DNA from 4 places in the Janthinobacterium sp. BJB304 genome. Region 1 is predicted to be linked to each of the others. Evidence: predicted binding sites of a transcription regulator. Region 1 holds the regulator's gene; each other region holds the start of a gene.

Region 1 (5,323 bases):
ACGCGCAGCGCGCGCATGGCCCTCGACAAGCAGGGCCCCTCCGTGCGCAAGGCGTTCAAGAAGACGGCCAAGCACCTGGTATGGGGCGCCATCGCCCTGTGGACGGGCTTTACCTTTGTCGGCTACTTCACGCCGATCAAGGAACTGGCGCGCGAGGTGACCACCCTCAATTTCGGTCCCTGGGAATGGTTCTGGGTCTTGTTCTACAGCCTGGCAACCTACGGCAACGCGGGCTGGCTGCGCGAGCAGGTGTGCAAATACATGTGCCCCTACGCGCGCTTCCAGAGCGCCATGTTCGACCAGGACACGCTGATCATCACCTACGATGCCAAGCGCGGCGAACCACGCGGCGCCATGAGCAAGAAGGCCGGCAACAACGACAGGCTGGGCGACTGCATCGATTGCACCCTGTGCGTGCAGGTGTGTCCGACCGGTATCGATATCCGCAACGGCCTGCAGTATGAATGCATCGGCTGCGCCGCCTGCGTCGATGCCTGCAACACCGTGATGGACAAGGTCGAGCGGCCGCGTGGCCTGATACGCTACAGCACCGACCATGCGATGGAAAACAACTTCAATTCGAAGCAGATCCGCCAGCGCGCCATGCGCCCGCGCGTGCTGATCTACACGTCCATCCTGGCCCTGATCATCATCGCCGTGTGTACGTCGCTGGCCCTGCGCACGCCCCTGAAGATGGACGTGATCCGCGACCGCGGTTCGATGGGACGCGAAGTGGAAGACGGCATGATCGAAAACGTCTATCGTCTGCAGATCATGAACACCTCGGAGCAAAGCCAGCATTTCAAAATCAGCGCTTCCGGCTTGCCGGGCCTGACCTTGCTGACGCGCGAGGAAGTGACCTTGCAGCCGACGGAAACGCTGGGCTGGCCGATCCGCCTGCGCGTGCCGCACGGCGTGGGCGAGAAGGGCTCGAACAAGATTGCGATCGAATTGCAATCGCTGGACGACCCGTCGCTGCATGTGCGCGAAAGCGCGGTGTTCATCGTGCCGCGGTGATGTTGATTTGGGGTCGGCCCCTCCGGGCCCGACCCCGGTATTTCGCCGTAGGGGTATCATCAATCATGCGTTAGGGTCACTTGATTTTCAACCCGGAAGCAAAAGCTGGGGTCGGACCCAAAGGGTCCGGCCCCAAGGAGAACACAATGTCCGACAGTCTGAAACTGCAACCTCCCGTTGCCCCATGGTACAAGCATCGCTGGCCATGGCTGCTGATGATCGGTCCCGGCCTGTCCGTGGTCGTCGGCAGCTTCATGGGCTATATCGCGTTTACGCAGCCCGACGCGCTGGTGGTGGGCGACTATTACAAGCAGGGCAAGGCGATCAACCAGGATTTGAAGCGCGACACGATCGCCAGCGACCTGGCGATGGATACGACCCTGTCGTATGACGTCGCTGCAGCGCGCCTGAGCGGCTCCGTGCACAGCTTCGGCAAGGCGTACCAGGGGCCATTGCAGCTGCACCTGGCGCATGCGACCCTGCCGGAAAAGGATATCAAGCTGCTGGTGCAGCCCGATGCGGCCGGCAATTTTTCCGTGGCGCTGCCGATGCTCGAGCGCAGCCGCTGGCAAGTGCTGGTGGAAAACGACAAACGCGAGTGGCGCCTGTCCGGCATCTGGACCTGGCCGCTGCAACGCAGCATCGCGCTGCACGCGGATGAGGAACTATAACGTACAGTGCCGGGAAAACCGTAGCGAGCGGCAGTGATTTGTGGCTGAGAAGCACAGCTGTGCTATAGCACAGCGAGCATCGCAGGCCGCAAAGCACGACGCGCAGTAGGTTTTGACGGTGCTGTTACTTGCAGACGTCGGTGCCGGCCGTAATGGCCTTCAGTTTTGCCGGCTGCAAGATCTCGATCTCGCGGTTGGAGACGCGCAGCCAGCCTTCCTTCTTGAATTTCGACAATAAACGGCTGACGCTTTCGATGGTCAGGCCCAGGTAGTTGCCGATTTCCTCGCGCGACATGCGCAACTGAAATTTGCTGGCCGAATAGCCGCGCGCTTCATAGCGCGACGCCAGGTTGACGATAAAGGCGGCAAAACGCTGCGTCGCCTGCATGTTGCCCAGCAACAGCATGACACTTTGCTCGCGCGTGATTTCCTGGCTCATCATGCGGTGGAAATGGCGCAGCAGGGTCGGCATATTGCCCAGCAATTGTTCCAGGCTGGAAAACGGGATTTCACACACTTCGCTGTCTTCCAGCGCCACCGCATTACAGTGGTGGCGGTCGGCGCTGATGGCGTCCATGCCCAGCAGTTCGCCCGCCATCTGGAAGCCCGTCACCTGCTCTTCGCCGCCCGGATTGATCTGGTAGGTCTTGAAGTGGCCCAGACGGATCGCATACAGGTTCTGGAACGAGTCGCCGATGCGGAACAGCGAAGCGCCGCGCACGATCTTGCGGCGGCGGCCGATGATCTGGTCCAGTCTGTCCATGTCGCCCACGTCGAGGCCCATCGGCAGGCACAATTGATGCATGCTGCAGGTCGAGCATCGCGCACGCAACGCTTCCACGGTCACTGTGGGCGAGGTTGGAGTGAGTAGCGCTTCAGTCATGTCGGTACCTTTTAGAAAATGCAACAACAAGTTTACTGCATACAGGGTTGCCGTGTGCCAATTTCACCGCAATTTCGCTGAATAAACGACGTTCCGACTTTAATTATATGGCAACATCGTCAAAAGCCCATGCGGAGAGGGCAATTTGCGTGGCGGCGCTTGCCAAGCTGGGGTATTGATAGGAAAATTCCTGACAGCATTATCTGCCGCCTGTGCCGCCCGGTACTGAAAAGGAAATCATGAAGCCTCTCGGCATCAAAGCAAAAGTCGCGCTGGCCACCAGCCTGACCTCGATCGCCATGATCGCGCTGGTCACCATGATCCAGGTGCAGCACATGCGCGACGATTTCACCAAGGTACTGTTGAGCCAGCAGTCGTCCCTGATCAGCCGCACCGCCGCCGAGCTCGACGACAAGCTGGGCATGCTGCTGCAGATCGTCACCCTGACGGCCCGGCAGCAGCCGCCAGAACTGATCACCCAGCCCGCCCAATTGCGCGAATACTATTCGCGCCGCTCGATGCTGGTGCTGTTCGACGACGTGCTGGTGCTCGACGCGCACGGCGCCGTCGTGGCCGACATGCCGGAAGTGGCGGGGCGCGCCGGCATCAACGTCGCCGAGCGCGAGTATTTCCAGACCGTGCTGCGCACGCGCCAGCCCATGATCACCGAGCCGATGCTGGGCAAATCAAGCGGCATGCCCATCGTGCAGATGGTCGCGCCCATACTCGCCGCCGATGGCCAGGTGGCCGGCGTGGTGATCGGCGTGCTGCGCCTGTACAAGGACAACCTGCTGGGGCGCCTGCGCTCGGAAAAGATCGGCAAGAGCGGCTATTACTTCATCCTCACGCGCGGCGCCGTGCCGCGCTATGTGCTGCATCCCGACACCAGCCGTTTGCTGCAGCCGCGCGTGCCGAACGCCAACCTGACGACCACCCGGCTGCTGAAGGACGATGGCGAAGGCACCATGGTCAGCACCAACAGCCGCGGCATCACGGCCGTCAACAGCTTCAAACGCCTGAAATCGGTGAACTGGCTGCTGGCCGCCTCGCTGCCCCTCCACGACGCCTTCGAACCGTTCGACGGCGTGCTGTACCGGCTGGTGCTGTGGAGCATCCTCGCCTCGCTGCTGGCCGCAGCCGTGCTGGGCTGGGTCACCGTGCGCCTGCTCTCGCCCCTGGTGCGCCTGCGCGACACCCTGCAGGCGCTGCGCACCAGCGGCAGCCGTTTCACCCCCGTTCCCGTACAGCAGCGCGACGAGATCGGCGAGCTGACGGAAGCGTTCAACGGCCTGATGAGCGAGCGCGACCGCCTGCAGCAGGAACTCGAATCGCGCGCGGCGGAGCTGGAACAGGAGCGCGACCGGGCCGAGGCGGCCAACCGCGCGAAAAGCGATTTCGTGGCCAACATGAGCCATGAAATCCGCACGCCCCTCAATGCCGTGCTGGGCATGGTGTATTTGCTGGGCAATACCAAGCTCGATACGGAACAGCGCAAGTATCTGACCATGGTGCGCGTGGCGGGCCAGTCGCTGCTGGGCATCCTCAACGACGTGCTCGATTATTCGAAGATCGAGGCGCGCCGCATGGAATTGTCGCCCGTCGAATTCGACCTCGACGAGGTCATGAACACGCTGGCCACGACGATGACGATGAATGCGGGCGAAAAGGAGCTGGAACTGGCGATTGCCGTCGAGCCCGACGTGCCGCGCCGCCTCATGGGCGACGCCCAGCGCCTGCAGCAGATTCTCGTCAACCTGGCCGGCAACGCCATCAAGTTCACCGAGAGCGGCGAAGTGGTGGTGGCCGTCAGCCTGGCCGAGAAAGACAACGGCCGCGCCTGGCTGCGCTTCGAAGTGCGCGACACGGGCATCGGCATGACGGAGTTGCAGCAACAGCAGCTGTTTGCCGCGTTTTCGCAGGGCGACCAGAGCATCACGCGGCGCTTCGGCGGCACGGGCCTGGGACTGGCCATCAGCAAACAGCTGATCCACATGATGGGCGGCGACATCGCCGTCGCCAGCAGCGAAGGCAAAGGCAGCCGTTTCTGGTTCAGCGTGCCGTTCGAGATGCTGGCGCAGCCGGCCGAAACGCGGCGCACGCCCACCCTGGGCCAGCTGCGCCTGCTGGTGGCCGACGACAACCGCACCACGCGCGAACTGATCGTCAAGCTGATCGAGGCGTGGGGCTGGCTGGCCGACGAAGTGGACTCCGGCTTTGCCGCTATCGAACTGTACCGCGAGCGCCTGGCGCAGCAGCAGCCGTACGACGTGGTGCTGGCCGACTGGCACATGCCCGTGATGGACGGCCTGGCCACGGCCAAGGCCATCCGCCAAGCGGCCAGCGGCCAGCGCCAGCCCATCGTGGTCATGGTCAATGCCTTCGCCCGCAACCACCTCGAGGAAATCTCCAGCGCGGCCGAGGCCGACGTCGTGCTGATGAAGCCCATCACGGGCTCGAGCCTGTTCGACGCCCTGCACCAGGCGCTGATTACCAAGCACGACGGCGGCGAGCAGCGCATGCTGCAACAGCCGCTGGGCACGGAACTGGCCGGCGTGCATTTCCTGCTGGTGGAAGACAACCATTTGAACCAGGCCGTGGCGCGCGGCATCCTCGAACACATGGGCGCCACCCTGGACGTGGTGGGCGACGGCTTGCAAGCGGTGGAACGGCTGCGCACGGAAGCGCTGCGCTACGACATCGTGCTGATGGACATGCAGATGCCCGTCATGGACGGCTTCAGCGCCACCCACAT
Region 2 (5,323 bases), on a different contig from region 1:
CGTTCGACCAGGCGCGTGCGCGATTCCAGTGCCGGGATGGCCGCCTGCAATTGCGCCAGGTCCGCGCGCAAGCCGTCGATCACGCTATCCTTGCCGATGGACTCGGCCCGAGTGCGCAGCAGCACGGCTTCCTGGCGTTCCAGTTCGCCCGTTTTTTCCGTCAGTGCGGCCTGGCTGCGCTGTTGCAGCTTGGCCAGTTCGTGGGTCAGGCGCGCGTTTTCTTCCTGCAAGGCTGTAAATTTGCCCATGTCGGCGCGCACGCAGGCGCCGGCCTGGTGCTGGATCATGTGCAAGTCGCGGCACATCTGCTCTTCCAGCTCGGCGTCGCAGCGCGGGTGCGTCAGGCCGGCCCAGAAGGCGCCCGACACGTCGCCGTTGGCGACGGCCGTGCGCCACAGTTGCGCTACCTGTTCCGTGGTCTTGGCGCCGCGAAAGCGCAGGATCACGGGAGCGTAGCGGCGTTCGAGTTCCTTTTGCAGTGCTTCGGACAGGCGGTTGCGCGCGCCGCATTCCGTGACGGCGCCCACGTGCACTTCGTAGTCGTCGGCCAGCACGCGCCCGCCCGTCATCTTGCCCACCAGCTTGCGCAGATAGCCCAAGGGCAAGCCCACGCCGACCAGCGGGCAATGGCAGGTATGCGACAGTTCCCACAGCCGGCGGCGGCGCGAAGCGAGCGCGGCCGTTTCCGTGTCGGCGTGGGCGCAATTGCTGATGACGGGCAGGGACTGGTCTTTGTCACACATGGCGATATCCTGTTGGGCGGTGGGGCAGCGGTGGAAGAGAAATAGAAATTAGTGCGGCAGCGGCGAGGCAGGACGCCTGGCGCTCAGCCTGCGCGCCAGGCGCTCGAGCAAGGTGGTCTTCGGCGGCGCGGGGCGGTGCAGCGCCACCAGAGTGGCCCATTGCTGCGACAGTTGCTGACAAGTCGCTTGCAGCACGGGGCCGAGGCCGGGCGAGCCGGCCAGCGCTTGCAGGTGGCGTTCGATGACTGCGGCCAGTTTCTCGCAGGGACTGTCCGCATGGTAGTGCGACATCAGGTGCAGCACGGCCGACAGCAGCAATTCAGGCTGCTGGCCTTGCGGGGAAGGAAACATCGGGGAAGGTCGTTCGTTCGCCATCAAACACTCCTGTGCGGTGGTTTGGCTGGCTGCGCGCACGGGGCGCGACTGGCTGGCGAGCGTGGTGACTGGCTGCCGTGCTGCTTCAGGCAGTCAGGATCAGCTTGTTCAATTGGGTGACGCGCAGGCGATAGATCTTGCCGCTGTGCTCAATCTCCACTTCGCGGCCCTGCTGCAGCAGCGCTTCGCTGGTGATGCGGCGCGCCGGCTGGGCCATGCTGACGGGAGGACGGACGTGGGCGGTAGCGGCATCCTGGATCAAGGCTGGTTTTGAGCTTTGCATGTTGGGCTTTCTTTATCTCAGTTGAGAATGATTCGTATTTGCATTATTGTTGAATGTGGCCCGAAAAGCAAGGCTTATTTATGCGCAATCCGTGCTTTTTTGCGATGGGATGGCAGCGTGGAGCATGGCGCTGCGCGAAGGCGGCCATTGGCGCGGCATGGAAGGGGAGCGGCAGCAAAAAAGACCCGGCAAGGCGGTGCGCGCCTTGGTCGGGTCAAGCCTGTGCCAAGCTGGAAGAAATCGGGATGGCGTTAAATCGTGGCCAGCAATTGCGCCGAGGCGGCCGCGGCGGCGGTGGTGTCGGCTTTGAGCTTGGCGGCAGCCAGCTGCTTGGCGCGCGAGCGCGACGGCGGCAAGCGGCGCAGGGTTTTCAGGGCGTCCGGATCCTTGATGCCGATGGTGCGCTGGTCAACCGAGATCAGGCCGATTTCATTGAAGGCGGACAAAGTGCGGCTCACCGTTTCCAGGGTCAGGCCCAAGTAGCTGCCGATTTCGTGGCGCGTCATGCGCAGGTTGAACAGCTTGCTCGAATAGCCCATCTGCGCGAAGCGGTCGGCCAGCGAGACGAGGAAGCGGGCCACGCGGGCTTCGGCGCTCAAGGCGCCCAGCATGCCGATCATCGCCTGTTCGCGCACCAGTTCGCGGCTCATCACGCCGTACATGACGTTTTCCAGTTCCAGGTGAACACGTCCCAGCGCCGTCAGCTTCTTGAACGGCAACAAGATCAGGTCGCAGTCGGACAGGGCCACCGCTTCCGAGGAGTAGTGGCGCGAGTGGATGCCGTCGACGCCCAGCATGTCGCCCTTCATGGGAAAGCTCAGTACCTGTTCATTGCCGAATTCGTCGATGAGCACGGTTTTCAGGAAGCCCGAATTGACAATGTACAAGGTGTCGAACGGTTGGCCGATGGTATGCACGCGCTGGCCCGTCTTGAATTGCACGTGCTGGAACAGCAGTTCGTCGGCGGCGATGGTGCAGGCGCTGGAGATATGCAGCAGATCGCACACCTCCTTCAGGTTCGACCATAGCCGCCCCTGGCGCTGGCGCCCTGCTTCCATCGGGGAAGAGGGAGCCAGCGATGGGGTGGCGGCGCGGGTTTCGGGCGTTTGCGTGGACAGCATGTTCATCTCCTGGTGACAGGTAGTTCAGAGTTGAATGACAGGGTGCGCAGGACGGCGGGCAGGGAAGGGGCGGCGCGCGTCCAGGCTGATAAAGCTCAATTCGCTGACGACTTGCTGTGTGATGAAATAACTTCCCAGCAACTTGATTACTGGTTTCAGTATGCCAACAACCATATACAATTAATATCAGCAGTGGCTGAATATGGCAGTAGGAGCTGTGGTAGGAGATGTAGGATTGTTCCTACGGTCGACGCGCCGCCGCGCGCCGCCGGGCTTACGTCTTGAAGGGGGAGAGCAGGCGGTGCGCTACGGCATACTGCACCATTTCGGACAGCGAACTCATGCCCATTTTTTGCATGATGCGCGTCTTGTGCGTACTCACCGTCTTCACGCTCAGGTGCAGGTTGTTGGCGATTTCCGTGATCGACTTGCCCGCCACCAGCAGGGAAAAGACTTCGAACTCGCGGTCCGATAACTGTTTGTGCAACAGGCTTTCATTCGGCATCATGATGTTGAGCACGAGCTGCTCGGCCACCTCGGCGCTGATGTAGGGGCGCCCCGACGCCACCTTGTGAATGGCGCCCACGAGCTGGGTGCCCGCGCTTTCCTTGGTCAGATAGCCTTGCGCGCCGGCGCGGATGGCGCGCACCGCATATTGTTCTTCCTCGTGCATGGTGAGGATCAGGATGGCCAGCTTGGGCGCCTCGCTGCGGATTTGCCGGATCAGGTCGACGCCGCTGCGGCCCGGCATCGACAGGTCGAGCAGCAACAGGTCGAAGCCGCCCTGGCGCACCTGATTGAGTACTTCAAAGCCGTCGATGGCTTCGCCCACGATATCGATATCCGGCGCGCCGTCAAGGATGCGCTTCAAGCCTTCTCGCATGATGGTGTGGTCGTCGGCAATCACAATACGTATCATAGGCGGGCAATCTGGATGCGTGAAATCTGCTCTGTCCGTCACCGGACAATCAAATGTTGAGAAACGAGAAATGTTGTCATTTTAACTGAAGCGGCCGCATTGTGCCTTTTTCTGCATATGCCGGCAACGGCGGCCCCAGTGGTCATGTGACCTCTTATTCGGACGGGGGTTCCTTGATCAGCCTATGCACGAGCACGGGCAATTTCGAGTGCGACAGCACTTTATTGGTCACGCTGCCCAACAGCAATTGCCCCCAGCCGCTGCGGCCATGCGAACCCATGAAAATCAGATCGCAATGCTGCAATTGCGCCACTTCCACGATCTTCAGGGCCGGGCTGTCGGAAAAGACCGTCAGGCCTGTCGCTTCCAGGCCGCGCTTGGCGGCCGCGTCGAGGATGGGCTGCCAGTGGTCGGCGCCGGCCTTGCGCATGGCGATGCGGTACTCCTCCTCGCTGGGATAGCTTGGCGGAATGATTTCGATGTACACCGGGTACTGGTACTCGGGCGCCACGTACAAGGCAAGGATGTCGGCGTGCATCTGTTCGGCAAAGGCAACGCCGGCGCAGGCCGTCAGGTTGGAGACGGTGGAGCCATCCGTGGCGATCAGAATTTTCTTATACATGGCAGGTCCTTTGGCGGTGACTGAGCGCGCGCAACGCCTCTTATTGTAGACGCGGCGGCAGCATTGTATTCATGCAAAGACTTGATAATTATCAATACAACTGCACCTTCAGTATAGACAACATTGGCAGAAAGATCGTGTTTAGCAGCAACGATGTGCATGTGGCGCTGTTGCGCAGACGCCCGGAAGCAGGATTTCTTCTGCTGTGCGTGGTCTTGCACCCACGCCAATGGTAGTATTTCAAAATACAACAGCTGGAACACATATTTCCTTGTGGAAAAGCTCTTGTGGACCAGCTTTGCACCAGGAAGCGCGTTTTGAGATTTACCAACAGGGCGGCGCCCTGCTACACTCGCACCATCGCAGCGGTATTGCCTCAAATCATCTTAATCGAGAAATTGTGGGTATCAGTCTGTAAAACGCACAGTTCAGGCGGAATTTTGACAAATTATGGAGAAGCAGGGATATGACCAACGCCGCTGATGATTTCGACGCATTATTCGATGAAGTATCTGCGCAAAGTGCGGCCGCGGCTCAGCCCGCGCCTGCCGCCGCGCCCGCTCCCGCCGTGATTGCGGAGGACGATTTCGACGCGCTATTCGACTCGGTGTCGGCCAACGCCGCCGTGCCGGCAGCCGCCGAGCCGGTGGCCGCCGAGGCGGAAGCGCTGCCTGTGGCCAGCGCCGAGGCGTCTGGCGACGCGGCCGATCCCGTCGACCAGTCCGACAAGCCGATGTTCGAGCGTCTGGGCGGCATCGTGCGCCTGCTGCACGATTCGCTGCGCGAACTGGGCTACGACAAGGCGCTGACGGAAGCGTCGTCGCAGATCGTCGACGCCCAGGACCGCCTGGAATACGTCGCCACCCTGACCGAACAGGCCGCCAACAAGGTCCTGAACACGCTCGACGAAGGCATGCCGGCGCAGGATGTACTGTCGAAGAAAGCCAAGGACATGGACGGCCGCTGGACGGCGCTGTTCGACGGCAAGCTGAGCCTGGAAGAATTCAAGGCCCTGGCCGGCGACTCGCGCCAGTTCGCGCAAGCCGTTGCCGAAGCGACGGAAGCGGAAAAAGCGCGCTTGCTGGAAATCATGATGGCGCAGGACTTCCAGGACATCACGGGCCAGCTGATCAAAAAAGTGGTCAACATCACCAAGACCGTGGAAAACGAACTGGCCCAGCTGTTGCGCGACAACGCGCCGGCCGAGGTGCGCGAGAAACTGGCGCAAAAGCCGGTGCCGCTGATGCAGGGCCCGTCCGT
Region 3 (5,323 bases), on a different contig from region 1:
CTGCTGCTGCAGTTCAGACGGCACGTCGAACGTGACGGCGATGGTGTCGCGCGTTTCGTTGCGCACGTTGGCCACGGACAGCGGATAAAATTTACTCATGCTTCATCTCCAGTTTCTTCGGAACGTGTGCCTGATTTTTTTAGTGGCACTTGAAGTAGTCAAACGGTTCGCGGCAAGCCAGGCATTTGTACAGGGCCTTGCACGGCGTGGAGCCGAACTGGCTGGTCAGCTGCGTATGCGTGGAGCCGCAGTTCGGGCAGATCACGTCCAGTTTCGGCATCGCCTGGCGCTTGACGCCGCCACGCAAACCGCTGATGTCGATCACCTGCTGCTGCGGCGGGGCGATGCCATAGCCTTTCAGCTTGGCCTTGCCCGCTTCGCTCATCCAGTCCGTCGTCCAGGCGGGCGCCAGCTGGTTCACCAGGGTCACCCTGGCCACGCCATGGCTGCGCAAGGCATCGGTGACGGCATCGGCGATCACCTGCATGGCCGGACATCCCGAATACGTGGGCGTGATCGTCACGATGCACGCATCGCCATCCGTCACTTCGACGGCGCGCACGATGCCCAGGTCCACCACCGAAATGACGGGGATTTCCGGGTCAGGCACCTCGCCGAGCCAGGCCCAGACCTGGGCCGCGTCCAGTGATGCGCCGGCGGCGTGCATTACCACTCCGCCCCGGGATAGGCGCGCTGCAGGAACTGCATCTCGGCCAAAATAAAACCCAGGTGTTCCGTGTGCGTGCCCTGCTTGCCGCCCTTTTGCATCCAGGCGTCGGGCGCTGGCATGGTCAAGGTGGCTTCGGCGAAGATCTCGGCCACGTGTTCGAGGAAGGCCTGGCGCAGCACGTCCGATGGCGGCGCGATGCCGGCGGCGACCATGGCCTGGTCGACGGCGTCGTACGTGAACATCTCGCCCGTGTACATCCACAGCTTGTCGGCGGCCGCCTGCGTTTTCGCATGGCTGTCCGCCGTGCCGTCGCCGAGGCGCACGATCAGGTCACCGCTGCGGCGCAGGTGATACGTCACTTCCTTGATCGACTTTTGCGCCACATTGACGATGCGCGCATCCGCCGATTTCGTCAGTTCCAGCAGCTGGAAGTAGTGCCAGCTGTCGAAGAAGAACTGGCGCATCATGGTGTCGGCGTAATTGCCGTTCGGCTGTTCGACCAGCAGGCAGTTCTTGAAATCGTGGGCATCGCGCAAGAAGGCGATGTCGTCCTCGTCGCGGCCCGCGTTTTCCAGTTCGGCCGCATAGCTGAACCACAAGCGCGTCTGGCCCAACAGATCGAGCGCCACGTTGGTCAGCGCCATGTCTTCTTCCAGCGCCGGTCCCTTGCCGCACAGCTGCGACAGCTGCTGGCTGAGGATCAGGGCGTTGTCGCCCAGGCGCAAAAGGTAGTTGACCTTGTCATCCATTACAGGCGCTCCCATCACAGGTTCTTGACTTCTTCCGGCATCGGGAAGAAGGTGGGATGGCGGTACACCTTGCTGTTCGACGGTTCGAACAGGGCGCCCTTGTCGCCGGGGCTGCTGGCGACGATATCGGCCGCGCGCACCACCCAAATGCTCACGCCTTCATTGCGGCGCGTGTAGACGTCGCGCGCATGGTTGACCGCCATCGCGGCGTCGGAGGCGTGCAGGCTGCCTACATGCTTGTGCGCCAGGCCGTGCTGGCTGCGGATGAAAACTTCCCACAAAGGCCATTCTTTGCTCATGTTGCTATCCCCTATCTGTCTTATGTAATTACGCTGCTGCTTTGTTAGCGGCTTGCTTGTCGGCATAGGCGACCAAGGCATCGCGGAACCATGCGCCGTCTTCATACGCTTTCACGCGCGTTTGCAAACGCTCGCGGTTGCACGGGCCATTGCCCTTCAGGACATTGTTGAACTCGGCCCAGTCGATCTCGCCAAATTCATAGTGGCCCGTCTCCGCATTGAACTTCAGGTCGGGATCGGGCACGGTCAAGCCCAGGTATTCGATTTGCGGCACGGTCTGGTCGACCATGCGCTGGCGCAATTCATCGTTCGAGAACAGCTTGATGCGCCATTGCGCCGATTGGGCGCTGTTGACGGAGGCGGCGTCGGACGGGCCGAACATCATCAGCGACGGCCACCACCAGCGGTTCAAGGCATCTTGCGCCATGGCTTTCTGTTCGGGCGTACCCTTGCACAGCGACATCATGATGTCGTAGCCTTGGCGCGCATGGAACGATTCTTCCTTGCAGACGCGGATCATGGCGCGCGCATACGGACCGTAGGAGCAGCGGCACAGGGGAATCTGGTTGATGATGGCGGAACCGTCGACCAGCCAGCCGATGGCGCCCATGTCGGCCCACGACAGGGTCGGATAGTTAAAGATGCTGGAATATTTGGCTTTGCCCGAATGCAAGGCAGCCAGCAAATCGTCGCGCGAGACGCCCAGGGTTTCCGCGGCGCTATACAGGTACAGGCCGTGGCCCGCTTCGTCCTGGATCTTCGCCAGCAGGATCGATTTGCGTTTCAGGGTCGGTGCGCGCGTGACCCAGTTACCTTCGGGCAATTGGCCGACGATTTCCGAGTGCGCGTGCTGCGAAATCTGGCGGATCAGAGTCTTGCGGTAGGCGTCCGGCATCCAGTCCTTGGCCTCGATCTTGATGCCTTCGTCGATGCGCGCCTGGAAAGCGCGCTCTTCCTGGCCCATGTCGTCGATGGAGCGGACGTTCTTGAGGCCGGTTTCAACCATTTGTGCGTACATGATGTGTCTCCCATGTCTTTGATTTTGCGCAGCAACGCGGTGCGATAAACAGATAATACGATACAAAAAACGATTTGCATACACTTGATGTGAATCATTTTAAAAAATCGTATCTTGTGCCGCTTTTTTGTGCGTATGATATTGCTTATGAGAAAACACTATGGAGCGCTACCCGCGCTTCCGGCAAATTATTGCCGCGCTACCCGCGCAGCCAAGTAAACTGCTGCTTTTATTGAACCGACCGCAACACGGCCAGACCGGAACCACATGAAGAACACCCGCTGCACGGCATGGATAGCCGATTTCCTGGAAAGCGACCCACCGCGCTCGAAGTCCCTGGTGATGACCATCTTCGGCGACGCCATCGTGCCGCGCGGCGGCGCCATCTGGCTGGGCAGCCTGATCGAACTGCTGGCGCCATTCGGCGTCAATGACCGGCTATTGCGCACCAGCGTGTTCCGCCTGGCGCAGGAAGGCTGGCTCAGCTCGCAGCGCGACGGCCGCCGCAGCGCCTATGCGATACGCCCGGAGGCGCTGGCCCGCTTCGAACGCGCCTACCGCCGCATCTACGCTCCGCTGGTCGTGCACTGGGATGGCAGCTGGACCTTGGTGATCGGTCCGGCCGGCAGCATCGGCGCCGCCGAACGGGGCGCGCTGCGCAAGGAATTATTGTGGGCGGGCTACGGCTTGATTTCCCCCGGCATCTTTGGCCATCCGGCCAGCAATGCGGAGGCGCTGGAAGATATCCTCGTGCGCAACGAGGTGCAGGGCAAGCTGTATGTCTGCCACACCACGGAATTGCCAGGCGTCAGCACGCGTCCCCTGCGCGACATGGTGGGCGACTGCTGGGACTTGTCGGAAGTGATGGCCGGCTACGAAAAATTCATCGCCAGCTTCCAGCCGCTGCTGACCCTGCTGCAGGAAGAACCCGTGTTCGATGCGGAGCAAGCGTTCGTCATCCGCTCGCTGCTGACGCACGCCTACCGCCGCGTGCAGTTGCACGACCCGCAATTGCCCGTCGAGCTGCTGCCCGAACCGTGGCCTGGCACGCAAGCCTATGCGCTGGCGCGCGACCTGTACCGCATCACGTATGCACCTGCTGAGGAACACATCCTGGCCACCCTGCGTCGCGAGGATGAGCACGCACCGGACGTGGAGCCGTGGTTTTACGAACGCTTCGGCGGACTGAACACCTGATAAAACGTCGATGGCGGCGTTGCAGGGCCTGGGCGTACGTTCGTACTGCCTGCGGCCCTGCGCCTTGCCCAGGCCATTTTTCAGGCGTTCAGGAATAAGAACACCTATCAAAACCTACTGCGCGTCGGTATTTGCGGCCTGCGATGCTCACTGTACCTTCGTACAGTTGCGCTTCTCAACCACAACTCCCTTCCGCTCGCTACGGTTTTGTTAGGTGTTGTAAGTCACCGCCTGCTCACTGTTTTGCCACCACCTGCTTGGCCCCCGCCAGCAAATCCTGCCCCAGCTTTTCCAGCGCATTGGCCTGCACCAGCATGGTGTCGAGGATGGCCACATTGAAGGTGAATTCGGCCGGCGTCGTATAGCCAGGGAAACGTATGATGCGCAGCAATTCCTGCAAGGTCGTCCCCTTGCCCAGGTGCGCCAGCGCGTCGCTGAGGGCGCTGATTTTCTTTTCCAGTTCGCGTATGTGTTTGCCGTTGTCGTCCATGATGCTCTCCCCGTGTCGGAGCTTCCACGTTAGCAAAGCATGTGCGTCATCGTTTGCGCCAGCACAAAGGCCACCGCAAAACAGGTATCATCGCGCCATTGCACACGATGCAAAACCCATACGTTTTTATCAGGAACACTCATGACCATTAAAATCAGCCAGCAATTCGACGCCGGCGCGATCGAGGTGCTGCGCGCCGACGATGCCCAGTCCATCGAACTGAACATCCGCAAGGATTCCCACGCCGACATCACGCAGTGGTTTTACTTCCGCCTGCAAGGCGCGCAAGGCGAGGCGTGCACGATCCGCTTCATGAATGCCGGCAAGTCCGCCTACCCGGACGGCTGGAAAGATTATCAGGCCGTGGCCAGCTACGACCGCGAAACCTGGTTCCGAGTGCCGACCAGCTTTGACGGCACGGTGATGACCATCGAACACACGCCCGAGGAAGAAAGCGTCTACTACGCCTATTTCGAACCGTACCCATGGGACCGCCACCTGGCCCTGATCGACAGCGCGCAAGCGTCGCCGCTCGTGCGCCTGATCGACCTGGGCAGCACGGTGGAAGGCCGCGACATGAATCTGCTGGTCGTCGGCGACGCCGATGCCGAGAAAAAAGTCTGGGTCATCGCGCGCCAGCATCCGGGCGAGACGATGGCCGAGTGGTTTGTCGAAGGCATGCTTGAAGCCTTGCTGGACCAGGCCAATCCCTTTGCCCGCCAGTGCCTGCAGGACGCCGTCTTCTACGTGGTGCCGAACATGAACCCGGACGGTTCCGTGCACGGCAACCTGCGCACCAACGCGGCCGGCGCCAACCTGAACCGCGAATGGATGACGCCGACCATGGAGCGCAGCCCGGAAGTATTCCTGGTGAAACAGAAAATGCATGAAATCGGTTGC
Region 4 (5,323 bases), on a different contig from region 1:
GCCTGAAGTCTCACGATTGCAGCCGTTTGCGGCCCACAGTAAACGCGAGAGCCTGTACCACGAGAGCTCGCGTTCGCTGAATTCGCGCTGCGAACCGCGCAGCTTCAGTATTTCAATCAGGGCCATACCCAGTACATTGATGTCGGCATCCAGTTCAAACGAGGCCGGTCCCATCAATGGCAAAAGCTCACTCTCCTGCACAGTTCTACTCACCTCGCCTCCATTTCACGCTACACGACCGTTCCGCCGATTGCCGCAGACGCCCGGGCAGCCAAGGCGCGATGGTGTGTCAAACATGTTGGTGAGTATCCGCTCAACATACATGATTGGCCGCAATAATGACTTTCAATACCCGTGCACCAAGCGCATCAGCAAACAATGCATAGGCGTCGACGATGTCCTTCAGCATAAAGCGGTGTGTAATCAGACCTGATACATCGAGTCGTCCGGACTGCACCGCCATCAACAACTGTGGGATGGTGGTGGTGTCCACCAGACGAGTAGTGATAGTAATATTTTTCGACCAAAGTTGTTCCAGATGCAAATCTGCCGGCCAATAATGCACCCCCACATTGGCGACTGTACCGCCAGGCGCAACGATATCTGCACACAATTTGAACGTGGCGGGAGTCCCGACCGCCTCTATCGCCGTGTCAACGCCGCGTCCACCGGTCAGCCCCAATACTGCGATGACGGCTGCGCGCTCAACTGCCCGCACCGTGTGACTTGCAGCAAACTGGCGACTCATTTCAAGACGATGTGGATCAACATCGACCATGATAATGCTGGATGGAGCGAAAAACTGGGCGGTCATCAATGCGGCCAGGCCGACAGGACCGGCCCCCACGATCGCAACGCTGCTGCCAGGCTGGATATTGCCATTGAGCACGCCACATTCGAAACCTGTTGGCAAAATTTCGCTAAGCATGACCAAGGAATCTTCATCGACATCGGGTGGAATCCTGTACAGACTCGTGTCCGCAAAAGGAATCCGCACATACTCGGCCTGAGTGCCATCAATTTTATGCCCCAGGATCCAGCCCCCATCGACACAGTGCGAACTCATGCCACGCTGACAGTACTCGCAACGGCCACAGGAACTGATACAGGAAATCAGCACACCATCACCGGGGCGAAAACCCGTGACAGCGCTGCCCACCGAATCAATCACGCCTATGCCCTCATGGCCCAAGGTTGTGCCCGGAAGGCAAGTGGGCACTTTCCCTTTCAGGATATCCAAATCAGTTCCGCAGATCGTGGTCTTGCTTATCCGGACGATAGCATCAGTCGGAAACCGTATTACTGGAATTGGCTTGTTCCACAGTACCGGATTGCCTGGAACTTCATACACCAGCGCGCGCATACCTTACTCCCCATTTTGCACTGCAGACGATAGTCCATCAAGGCTAGTGCACATGCATAACTGCGCGCATGACTGGTATATTTCTCATCAAGAACCAATGATCAATTTCTTCACCGCACTATTTTTTCGTTTCGGCAGTGTCAACTCAAGCACACCGTCACGATACTTGGCAACGGACTTGGCGTCATCGATATCTTGTCCCAGCGAAAAACTGCGGAAATATTGCCCGACGTAACGCTCACGACGAAGCATCGTCTCGCCCTCCGTCTCCGAGTTCTCCTGCTTCGTCTCAGCAGAGATCGAAACGCGATTGCCATCGATATCCACGGATATTTCTTCCAGTTTAAAACCTGGCAGTTCGGCCTTGACGCGATACGCTTGGTCACTTTCAGTGACGTCGATCCGAATCTGGGATGGCCGCACAAAATCCTTGAGTGCATGTTTGAAACCCATGTCCCGGAAGAAGTCATCTATGTTGCGCAGGGAATCGATGCTGGCCAGGTCGCGGAACGGATCGAAATGGGTCAGATGGTTTGCCATGGTTCCTTCTCCTTAGTCAAGCTATTGACTGCTCATTAACGCGAACGCGACATTCTCGTCCGTCATGTTTCAATATAAATCGCCAGCTACTGTTTGTCTGTTTGACAAATGATCTTCGTCAAAAATGTCAGCAATCGATCGCAGACAAACAATTTAGTCTTGCAACATGCACAGAATACTCATCCAGATTCCTTGGACAATCATGGGCATTGCTTTACTTATGCAAAAATATTCCCTTGGTACCTTGATGTAGATCATGGCAAGCAACCTGTGCCCGGCTGTAGTGTGCAAGGAGTTATCTACACGTCAGCAGGAGAACGGCCATGATTATCAACATTAAACCTGTCGGGATACTGCTTTGCGGCGCCTTGCTCGCCAGTTCGCCGGCCATCGTTCAATCCCAGCAGGTGGATACCCGCGCGACGGAACTGGACAGAGCAGCAGCACAGCTTGAAGCAGCGGCAAATCGGCATGTAGATGAGGCACGCACTGCCATCGTCATTTTGGCGAAAGATCCTGTGATGGCCGAAGCAATACAGTGGTCGACGGGCATATTCATTCTTCCATCCTACCGCCGCGCTGCACTGGCCATCGGCGCGAGCGGCGGTACCGGCGTCCTGTTGCGCAAACGCGAGGACGGAAAATGGAGCTCCCCCGCATTTTTTACTCTGGGAGAGCTCAGTGTCGGACTGCAAGTAGGTGCAGTAGCGGGACCATTCGCTTTCGTCCTGCTCAATGACAAGGCCATTCAGCGGTTCACGCAGCGAAATAATTTCTCCATGGGTGCCGATACGGGACTAACTGTCGCCAATTGGAAAAGGGTTGCCCGCGGGTCAATTGGCAAAGGAGACGTGATTGCCTGGTCAAGCGCAAGAGGGATCTTTGCCGATGTGGCAGCCGTGAGCGTGGATGACATCCGCTACGATGAAAAAATGACAGATGCTTACTATCACAGGAAGTTGTCGGCCAACGACGTGCTCAGCGACCATGTGAGCAACAATCAGGCGCAAGGTCTGCAACAGGCGCTTGGCGCAGTCAGTGCGCCGAACAAATAGAGTAACAATAGCCGCCTGCCCGCCGCCGCGGATGCACGAACTGTTCCCGTCAAGCGCCACATCAACACAGGGTCAGTATAGTTGACTCGCCTGCCCAGGAGGAATGATGCACAACGACACAGCCCCCGCCGCCCATTCGGCTCGCGCCTTCGGCGTGCGTCAATTTGACAGTGAGCGAATCGATGGTCGCTGCAACCGGGTACGACGCAAGGCGTTCCTGTATCGTGCCGGCGATCCCGTTGCCGAATGCGTATTTGCCGTACGCTACGGAAGTTTCAAGCACTACCGCGCCGATGGAACTGGTGCACAAAAAATCACCTGCTTTCCTGTATGCGGCGACTTCCTGGCACTCGATAGTATTGGGCAGACAAAACATCTTTGTACGGCCATCGCGATGGAGGACAGTGAAGTGTGCGAGATTGGCTACGCCACGTTGCGCCAGCAGCCGCTCTTGTTCCATAGTCTCATCCGTCAAAATATTCTGGATATCCGCAATACCTCTCTACAACTATATCGCAGTCCTGCGGAACAGCGCCTCGCCACCTTCTTGCTACGTCTTGCCCGGCAGTATGGTCAACAGGGCGACGCGCCGACACGCTATCGCTTGCCGATGTCACGCCCCGACATCGCCAACTATCTGCACCTTGCCCCGGAAAGTGTCAGCAGACTCCTGCACCATTTCAAACTGGCGGGCCTCATTTTGCTTGAAAACCGGGACATCGTTATCACGGATCTGCCAGCACTTGAACAAATGGCGCTGGCGACTGGCAACCGCTCGCTTAGCCACTCTATGGGGAGTTGACACATGTCCACGGCAGCCCATCTCACTGATGACGGGACGAAGCCCTTCTCATGCCTCGATTGCCACGCCCGCGAACGATGTTTGCCTGCAGGCATGAACGATACGGACTGCGCCAAGGTCGAAGGATTCATACTGCAGCAGCATCACCTACGGCGGGGGGCAACCCTGCAAAGCATACATGAACCGGTACTGGGGCGCCTGTATGCCATTCGCCATGGCCAGTTTAAATCCTATCAATTGGACCATCGAGGAGAGCAGTGCATTACCAGACTGTCAGGTAATGGCGACTTGTTGGGACTCGACAGCATTAGCCTTAAGCACTATACGGATACCACGACAGCTGTCTGCGACAGCATAGTATGCGAGTTTTCTTATGTACAGCTGGTAGAAACGGGCCAGCACTTTCCTGGACTGTTCTTGCGCCTGGAACAGATGCTGAGCAAGGAACTGGCTCGACTGCAAGACCTTACTCTCCTGCTCAGATATCACCACGCAGAACAAAAGTTCGCTCAGTTCCTGTTGCAGCTGGTTTGGAAAGAGACACAACAAAATGGCAAGGGGCCATACCTGGACCTCGTGTTATCGCGTAAAGAAGTTGCGGATTATCTAAGTCTGACCCATGCAACCATCGCCAGACTGCTAAGCCGCCTGCAGCGGCTTGGCATCCTGTCAGTGAGACATCGTCATCTTCAGTTGCTCGACATGCCAGCCTTGAAGCAGATCGCTGCGGGGCAATATGCTCCATCTCAGGCGACGCCTGAAAGCACACTGGCACATGCAACATTCTGAGTATCGGAAACATCGCCATGGCACCATGAATGAGCATTGACATACGATGGACAACTATTACGGTTGTCAATGCACGTTGGATTGATCCTGATCATGGTTGTGCCAGAGTATCAGCGCCACATTCTCATTCCCCGTCAAAAATAGAAGGTGAGCAATATGTTCAAACACATACTCGTCCCCACCGATGGCTTGCCAGCTTCCAGGCCGGCCATTCTTTCAGCCATCGCGCTGGCATGCTCCTGTGGCGCCCGCATCACCGGCATACATGTAGTACCCGACTTTCACGTCTTGACTCCGGATCCCGACATGCTCGAAGCGACGCGTGGCAGCTACCTGGAAGATAGTGTCGCCGCTGGTGGCAGGATACTCAATTTCATCACTGAGCGTGCACGCGAAGCTGGTGTCGAATGCACCACTATTCTGAAACGCTCCGATCACCCTCATCAGAAAATACTCGACGCTGCCAAGGAAAATGGCTGCGACTTGATCGCGATGGCACCCCATAGCAAGTTCGGCATGAAAGACGTGTTGCTAGGGAGCGAAACCCACAAAGTATTGTTACACAGTCCGGTGCCGGTACTGGTGCTCCGCGCTGCGTAATCCAACCAGATCCGGCGCTAGGGAGCAGCGTCCCCATCAAAAGCGTCTTCCGCCGTGATGCACAGCCACGCCCAAGGAGACGTCTCCTCTTCAGCTCTCCATGAGTGCTGATGGAAAAGTAATGCGCCACACGTCGGCTGGCGCTCATGGAGCAGACAATGAGCGGCGGTATTT

Evidence for each region. Region 1 encodes FNR, which switches genes on or off when oxygen is low (the NO sensors DNR and NnrR bind a similar motif). Its sites were predicted from a motif close to TTGATNNNNATCAA; they were not measured.
Region 2: CSQ95_RS14710 (universal stress protein) is a predicted target of FNR. The motif match lies at 4,145-4,158, and genes of this name have one in related genera.
Region 3: paaA (1,2-phenylacetyl-CoA epoxidase subunit PaaA) is a predicted target of FNR. The motif match lies at 2,821-2,834, and genes of this name have one in related genera.
Region 4: CSQ95_RS10710 (lipid-binding SYLF domain-containing protein) is a predicted target of FNR. The motif match lies at 2,148-2,161, and genes of this name have one in related genera.

What each region holds. Positions count from the first base shown of each region.
Region 1 is NZ_PDZN01000001.1:371,993-377,315, reverse strand. Features, by position in the region: gene ccoG (cytochrome c oxidase accessory protein CcoG) at 1-1,017, shown strand, start outside; gene CSQ95_RS01720 (FixH family protein) at 1,164-1,688, shown strand; gene fnr (fumarate/nitrate reduction transcriptional regulator Fnr) at 1,813-2,571, opposite strand; gene CSQ95_RS01710 (response regulator) at 2,811-5,323, shown strand, end outside.
Region 2 is NZ_PDZN01000011.1:58,749-64,071, forward strand. Features, by position in the region: gene CSQ95_RS14685 (DUF2325 domain-containing protein) at 1-743, opposite strand, end outside; gene CSQ95_RS14690 (hypothetical protein) at 792-1,118, opposite strand; gene hemP (hemin uptake protein HemP) at 1,204-1,401, opposite strand; gene CSQ95_RS14700 (Crp/Fnr family transcriptional regulator) at 1,653-2,459, opposite strand; gene CSQ95_RS14705 (response regulator transcription factor) at 2,797-3,441, opposite strand; gene CSQ95_RS14710 (universal stress protein) at 3,596-4,063, opposite strand; gene CSQ95_RS14715 (protein phosphatase CheZ) at 4,530-5,323, shown strand, end outside.
Region 3 is NZ_PDZN01000005.1:255,913-261,235, reverse strand. Features, by position in the region: gene paaE (1,2-phenylacetyl-CoA epoxidase subunit PaaE) at 1-99, opposite strand, end outside; gene paaD (1,2-phenylacetyl-CoA epoxidase subunit PaaD) at 140-667, opposite strand; gene paaC (1,2-phenylacetyl-CoA epoxidase subunit PaaC) at 667-1,419, opposite strand; gene paaB (1,2-phenylacetyl-CoA epoxidase subunit PaaB) at 1,434-1,718, opposite strand; gene paaA (1,2-phenylacetyl-CoA epoxidase subunit PaaA) at 1,747-2,736, opposite strand; gene paaX (phenylacetic acid degradation operon negative regulatory protein PaaX) at 3,004-3,933, shown strand; gene CSQ95_RS08365 (hypothetical protein) at 4,169-4,423, opposite strand; gene CSQ95_RS08360 (M14-type cytosolic carboxypeptidase) at 4,565-5,323, shown strand, end outside.
Region 4 is NZ_PDZN01000007.1:178,442-183,764, forward strand. Features, by position in the region: gene CSQ95_RS10695 (SagB/ThcOx family dehydrogenase) at 1-213, opposite strand, end outside; gene CSQ95_RS10700 (zinc-dependent alcohol dehydrogenase family protein) at 314-1,363, opposite strand; gene CSQ95_RS10705 (Hsp20/alpha crystallin family protein) at 1,451-1,903, opposite strand; gene CSQ95_RS10710 (lipid-binding SYLF domain-containing protein) at 2,227-2,958, shown strand; gene CSQ95_RS10715 (helix-turn-helix domain-containing protein) at 3,065-3,760, shown strand; gene CSQ95_RS10720 (Crp/Fnr family transcriptional regulator) at 3,764-4,549, shown strand; gene CSQ95_RS10725 (universal stress protein) at 4,706-5,149, shown strand.